One region of the Paenibacillus dendritiformis genome, then DNA from elsewhere that is predicted to be linked to it. Evidence: a T-box and tRNA genes for the amino acid it is inferred to sense, from the RefSeq annotation. Region 1 holds a T-box; the other holds one or more tRNA genes.
What was found. The T-box of region 1 lies ahead of tyrS (tyrosine--tRNA ligase). A T-box ahead of a tRNA ligase gene usually reads a tRNA of that ligase, here a tRNA-Tyr.

Region 1 (3,383 bases):
AATGATATTTCTTCTTTCCTTTGCGGATAATGATGAAGCGTCCTTCAATCGCGTGCTCGGCGCCGACGACGAATTCCAGCTCGCTCACCCGCTCGCCGTTCAACGAAATGGCGCCATTGGCAATATCCTCGCGCGCCTGGCGCTTCGACGGCTCAATGCCTGTATCGACGAGCCACTCGACGATATTCTTGGATTCCTTGGAAGCCTCAAACGTCGGCATTTCCTTGAAGCCTTGCTCAATTTCATCCGCCGTCAATGACCGGATATCGCCGCTGAACAGCGCGGCCGTAATTCGTTTCGCCTGCGCCAGCATCTCTTCGCCGTGAACGAATCTCGTCATTTCTTCGGCCAGCGTAATTTGCGCTTCGCGCTTATGCGGCTCGGTGCGCACTTTCTCGGCCAGCGCTTCAATCGCCTCTTTATCGAGGAAGGTGAAGTATTTCAAATATTTAACGACATCGCGGTCGTCGGTGTTCGCCCAGAACTGGTAGAACTCATACGGCGTCGTCTTCTTCGGATCGAGCCAGATCGCGCCGCCGGCCGTTTTGCCGAACTTCGTGCCGTCCGCTTTCAGCATCAGCGGAATCGTCAGGCCGAACGCCTTGGCCTCAGGGCCTTCCTTTTTGCGAATCAAGTCCAGTCCGCTCGTAATATTTCCCCACTGATCGGAACCGCCGATTTGCAATTGCACGCCCTCTTCCCGGTACAGATGCAGGAAGTCCATAGATTGCAGGATCTGGTAGGAGAATTCCGTGTAGGAGATCCCGCTCTCCAGGCGGCTTGACACAATATCTTTGGCCAGCATCGTATTAATGCTGAAATTTTTCCCGTAGTCGCGCAAAAAGTCAATCACATTCAACTGATGCGTCCAGTCATAGTTGTTCACCATGCGCAGTTGATTGTCTCCGTCGGTCAGGAACAGCTTTTTCATCTGCGCGGTCAGCGCCTCCACATTCGCCTGCACCTGCTCCATCGTCTGCAGCGACCGCTCGGATTGCCGTCCGCTCGGGTCGCCGATCGTTCCGGTCGCGCCGCCGATCAGAATGACGGGCTTGTGCCCGGCCAACTGGAACCGCTTGAGCATCATGAACGGAATGAGATGCCCGATATGCATGCTGTCTCCGGTCGGGTCCACCCCGCAGTACAACGAAATCGACTGCTCCTCCACCAGCTTGCGCAGCCCTTCGGCATCCGTCTGTTGATTAATCGCCTCGCGCCATTCCAGTTCATCAATAATATTCAACATTCTCAGCTCCCTGTCCTTGTGTCTTGGTCTTATATGCCCGAATATACGCGAAAATAAAAAATCGCCCCTCATCTGCACCAGCAGATCCAGGGACGATTGAAGAACCGCGTTACCACCCAACTTGTACAATGACCGGAACAACCGGATCATCATACCGCTCTCAGCCCATTATCGTGAGCTACCCCGCTTGGCATTACCCAAGATACTCCAGAGTGTAATTCGCAAGAAACAGTATGCTGCCAGGTCCCATCAACCCCTGGCTTTCTGTGAACAGTGACTGCCTGCTACTGCGCTCTTTCAACGTATATTCCGTATAAGATTACAAGCCATTATAGTGAATTATGAACCGGTTGTCAAATATAGGAGAGCTAAATTTGTTATTCGTCTGTGATAATGTCACCCTATAACTGTTCTGAGATAATGTCACTATGGGACAGGAGATAATGACATTGACGAAAGCAGAAATGAAGAAGGTACTCGTTGTGGAGAAAATCATAGATGGGCGGATGACGAACAGGGAGGGAGCGGCAGCGCTTGGTTTATCAGAGCGCCAAGTCATTCGAATGAAGAAAAAATACCAATCCGGAGAAGGAGCCCAAGAACTTATACACAAGAATCGAGGAAAAAAGCCTTGTCACGCCCTCCCCAATGAAGTGAAGGAACGAATCGTTGAGCTGTTCACAGCCAAGTATTACGGAAGCAATTGCTGTCACTTCGCTGAAGCAACGGCGTCGCAGTAAAGCCCATCAGCCACGTGAACGCAAACCGCAAGCGGGCATGCTATGGCAGATTGACGCAACTCCTTATCCATGGTTGGAGGATCGGGCATCGTCCTTTACGCTGCATGCTGCTATTGACGATGCAACACAGGTACAGTTGTTGGTGCCGTCTTTCGTCCGAACGAATGCAGAAAAGCCTTTTCCCTTGTCATGTTTAACCTGAAGTCCATTAGCCGCAAGCGGCCTCCTCCGCTCCGCTTCGGCCCCATCGGGGTGACGGCCAGCGTTCTCCGAATATGCATAAATACGCATAAAATGAGCTTGAGAAAACAGCGTTTACCCTAAGAGAAAAAGACATGAGAAAAAGCCGAGCAAAGATCAGAAAATAATTCTAGGTCTGCTCGGCTTCAATGCGACTTTAAGTTCCCCTGAAACAAAATTAATTCCTAAAAAGGGCCTCCCACAGCTTTCTCCGAGACCAACTTCAAGCTCTTTCCCCTCTTCAAGCTCGTTCAATACACGTCTGATTCCATCTTACTATTAACGATTTCATCCACTATCCTTTTGATAATTTTTATGTTTTCTTTAACATATACAGGATGTAATAGCTCATCATGCTTCCCATATCCATTATACTCCTTGTATACTTTCCAAGTATAATCTCTCCATTTTTTCTTATACCTTGTTGTCACTGTTTCAACAACTATGTTATGAAGATTAGCTGACACTTTACCCAGGTTGGTTAGTTGATCCATATAATCTAAATATTTTCTTTTATTGTATTTTAAATCATTTTCCTTTGCTATATCATGCATTAGTTGAGTTGATATCATATGAACTTCTTTGTTCCAAGGTGTTGTATCTATCATGATAATATCCGAGACGCTCATTCCACTCTGCTCCATCGTTTTTGCTACTTCAAATGCTAAATTACCTCCTCCGGAATATCCGCATAGCACATATGGCCCCTCATTCTGTATGCTTGAGATTTCCTTTACATATTCGTATAGCATTGCTTCATAATTTTCAAAATGATCAATAAAGTCTGTAACATTTACTACACACTCTGATTCTAGCAATTTAGCCATCTCCATATAAACTAACCCAATCCCTGGAGGAGGCGGAAAACAGAATATATTAATTTTTCCATATTTATTTAATTGGATGAATGTGTTTTTCTTTTTTACGTTCGTCAAATTGCTTCTTATTAATTGTAATTGCATTGCCATTAATTCAACCGTCGGAGCATAGAAAACAGTTTGGAAATCTATACTAACGCCCATTTTTTTGGTTAGACATTGAACTAATGATAATATTTTAAGAGAATTACCGCCTAAATCAAAGAAGTTGTCCTTTACTCCAACCTTTTTTAAACCGAGCACTTCCTGCCAGATTTCCGTAAGTGTAGCTTCCATAGT
Region 2 (3,383 bases), 2.2 Mb from region 1:
CCGCAGATGCTGAAGGACGTATCCGGACTGGACGTCGAGAAAATGATTCAGCGCCTGACGAATGGATCGGGTTCGGCACAGCCGAAGCGTTCTCCAGTTTCACCGGAAGCTCCAGCAGTAATCGGGGGCGACGAGACTCCGAAGGCAGAATAAACCGGTTATTGTACTAAGAGAACATCTAACCTATACAGCATAATAAAGAAGCCTTGCCGAAATTGTTAGGGCAAGGCTTCTTGTTCTATATAGATTGTCCTCCGTCGGCCTCCACAGCCCAGCGGCTGGTCATCGTTTCTGCGCCGTCAGCGCTGGGCCAACCGTCCTTCCTCGCTTGCAGGCAGACGGAGAGAGACTGTCAGAGCATGTATCTCCTCACAGGCGGAAGCGGGCTGGTGAGAACCGTGTGACCTTGACGCCTGCACTACAGTCTGCCATGTTTTTAGGCATAAATAACAAAGGCCAACGGATTTTTCGTACAACGGCCTGCAAACTGCAGAACGTCCCTGGAAACGTCTATCCGGTAAGCGAATATCCTGCACGATTGTTCCAGACGGGCCGATTCGGTAGGCAAATCCGCAAAACTCCACGATTTAACGAGGAATTGACATCGCCCGGGGAAGAGCCTCCAGAAGTTATTTTCACAGCCGCCAGCTTCCCTTTCAGCTCCGCATGCCGCGCTTCCAGCCGAGCGATATCAAAATCCTGCGCAAATACAGCAATTCGAGAGGGACAACTTTACCCGAAAGAGAATCCTGCACAACGGCAGCAATTTCACCCGTTTCCCCTCGACTTTGACAAAAAGGGCCTAGAATGATGTAGATGTGCAGCATTTCCCCGTAATGCAGACCCATTGCGCCGAAATTGCTGTAAAATAGCAGCATTTCCCTCCACTCGGTCAAGCCCCAAGAGGAAACGATGCCCCCAGGTTCCAACGATCTTAAAAGATTCGTTTCAAGAAGTACGTCTCTATAGCTAATCTTACCCCTAAAAAACAGATGGAAGACCTGCTTCCATCCCAATAAATTTATTAATTCTATAATAGCAAAAAAACACCCTTCAGGTGTCTTGGTGTTAAAACTGGTGCCGGTGAGAGGACTCGAACCTCCACGGTTTCCCTCACGATTTTGAGTCGCGCGCGTCTGCCATTCCGCCACACCGGCATATGAAGTTGATCTGGCGTGCCCTAAGAGATTCGAACTCCTGACCTTTTGATTCGTAGTCAAACGCTCTATCCGGCTGAGCTAAGGGCACATAATGTCCAGAAAGAATAAGTTGGAGGCGCCACCCAGATTCGAACTGGGGAATAAAGCTTTTGCAGAGCTTTGCCTTACCACTTGGCTATGGCGCCATCTGGAGCGGACAACGGGATTCGAACCCGCGACCCTCGCCTTGGCAAGGCGATACTCTACCACTGAGCTATGTCCGCGTAAATGGCTGGGGATATAGGATTCGAACCTATGCATGACGGAGTCAAAGTCCGTTGCCTTACCGCTTGGCTAATCCCCAAAGGTATGGGGCGATCGAGGGGAATCGAACCCCCGAGTGTCGGAGCCACAATCCGATGCGTTAACCACTTCGCCACGACCGCCACATTATGCAATTGTTAGATTGGCAGGGGCAGCAGGAATTGAACCCACACTAACGGTTTTGGAGACCGCTGTTCTACCTTTAAACTATGCCCCTATGTATGGTGGAGGATGATGGATTCGAACCACCGAACCCGTAAGGGAACAGATTTACAGTCTGCTGCGTTTGGCCACTTCGCTAATCCTCCACGATGGTGCCGGCGATAGGAGTCGAACCCACGACCTACTGATTACAAGTCAGCCGCTCTACCAACTGAGCTACACCGGCGCAAGCCTCTTATGGTGGCTCGGGACGGAATCGAACCGCCGACACGAGGATTTTCAGTCCTCTGCTCTACCGACTGAGCTACCGAGCCTAATAAGGTTAAGTATAATGGCGGAGCTGACGGGATTCGAACCCGCGTTCTCCTGCGTGACAGGCAGGCATGTTAGGCCTCTACACCACAGCTCCAGATTGGTTGCGGGGACAGGATTTGAACCTGCGACCTTCGGGTTATGAGCCCGACGAGCTACCGAACTGCTCCACCCCGCGATATATGGTGGACGCTGACGGGATCGAACCGCCGACCCTCTGCTTGTAAGGCAGATGCTCTCCCAGCTGAGCTAAGCGTCCATATTGTAGCGACTAATATATCTTAACAGAATGTTAGGGTTAATTTCAACCCTCAATTTTTACCAGTCACAAGACATAGTTGGTGACCCGTACGGGATTCGAACCCGTGTTACCGCCGTGAAAGGGCGGTGTCTTAACCGCTTGACCAACGGGCCATAACTGGCGGAGAGAGAGGGATTCGAACCCTCGAGACGCTTGTGACGCCTACACGATTTCCAATCGTGCTCCTTCGGCCAAACTCGGACATCTCTCCATGGCTCCCCGAACAGGACTCGAACCTGTGACAACTCGGTTAACAGCCGAGTGCTCTACCGACTGAGCTATCAGGGAATATATAAGGTATTGTACCTTAAAAACTGAATGCGAAAGTAAAGAATCATAATCATCTTCGTTAGGATAAGCCCTCGACCGATTAGTATTGGTCAGCTCCATGCATTGCTGCACTTCCACCTCCAACCTATCTACCTCGTCGTCTTCAAGGGGTCTTACCAATGTGGGAAATCTCATCTTGAGGGGGGCTTCACGCTTAGATGCTTTCAGCGCTTATCCCTTCCGTACTTGGCTACCCAGCTATGCCTCTGGCGAGACAACTGGTACACCAGCGGTACGTCCATCCCGGTCCTCTCGTACTAAGGACAGCTCCTCTCAAATTTCCTGCGCCCGCGACAGATAGGGACCGAACTGTCTCACGACGTTCTGAACCCAGCTCGCGTACCGCTTTAATGGGCGAACAGCCCAACCCTTGGGACCTACTTCAGCCCCAGGATGCGATGAGCCGACATCGAGGTGCCAAACCTCCCCGTCGATGTGGACTCTTGGGGGAGATAAGCCTGTTATCCCCAGGGTAGCTTTTATCCGTTGAGCGATGGCCCTTCCATGCGGTACCACCGGATCACTAAGCCCGACTTTCGTCCCTGCTCGACTTGTAGGTCTCGCAGTCAAGCTCCCTTCTGCCTTTGCACTCTTCGAATGATTTCCAACCATTCTGAGGGAACCTTGGGGCGCCTCCGTTACTCTTTAGGAGGCGACCGCCCCAGTCAAACTGCCCGCCTGACACTGTCCCCGAACCGGTTCCACGGTCCCAGGTTAGAACTCCGATACGATCAGGGTGGTATCCCAACGGCGCCTCCACCGAAGCTGGCGCTCCGGCTTCCCAGGCTCCCACCTATCCTGTACAGACCGTACCA

Region 2: it encodes a tRNA-Tyr, which carries the amino acid that the T-box ahead of tyrS (tyrosine--tRNA ligase) is inferred to sense. The anticodon was not compared.

Annotation. Positions count from the first base shown of each region.
Region 1 covers NZ_AP025344.1:3,359,234-3,362,616, forward strand. The annotation lists gene tyrS (tyrosine--tRNA ligase) at 1-1,243, opposite strand, end outside; T-box leader at 1,332-1,556, opposite strand; partial or broken gene L6439_RS29885 (helix-turn-helix domain-containing protein) at 1,696-2,178, shown strand; gene L6439_RS14855 (non-ribosomal peptide synthetase) at 2,478-3,383, opposite strand, start outside.
Region 2 covers NZ_AP025344.1:1,193,315-1,196,697, reverse strand. The annotation lists gene L6439_RS05235 (flotillin lipid rafts scaffold protein FloT) at 1-153, shown strand, start outside; gene L6439_RS05230 (hypothetical protein) at 657-878, opposite strand; tRNA gene L6439_RS05225 (tRNA-Leu) at 1,076-1,157, opposite strand; tRNA gene L6439_RS05220 (tRNA-Arg) at 1,172-1,248, opposite strand; tRNA gene L6439_RS05215 (tRNA-Cys) at 1,271-1,345, opposite strand; tRNA gene L6439_RS05210 (tRNA-Gly) at 1,349-1,423, opposite strand; tRNA gene L6439_RS05205 (tRNA-Gln) at 1,429-1,503, opposite strand; tRNA gene L6439_RS05200 (tRNA-His) at 1,510-1,585, opposite strand; tRNA gene L6439_RS05195 (tRNA-Trp) at 1,607-1,680, opposite strand; tRNA gene L6439_RS05190 (tRNA-Tyr) at 1,686-1,771, opposite strand; tRNA gene L6439_RS05185 (tRNA-Thr) at 1,776-1,851, opposite strand; tRNA gene L6439_RS05180 (tRNA-Phe) at 1,864-1,939, opposite strand; tRNA gene L6439_RS05175 (tRNA-Asp) at 1,958-2,034, opposite strand; tRNA gene L6439_RS05170 (tRNA-Met) at 2,039-2,115, opposite strand; tRNA gene L6439_RS05165 (tRNA-Val) at 2,121-2,196, opposite strand; tRNA gene L6439_RS05160 (tRNA-Glu) at 2,277-2,351, opposite strand; tRNA gene L6439_RS05155 (tRNA-Ser) at 2,357-2,449, opposite strand; tRNA gene L6439_RS05150 (tRNA-Asn) at 2,451-2,526, opposite strand; rRNA gene L6439_RS05145 (23S ribosomal RNA) at 2,589-3,383, opposite strand, start outside.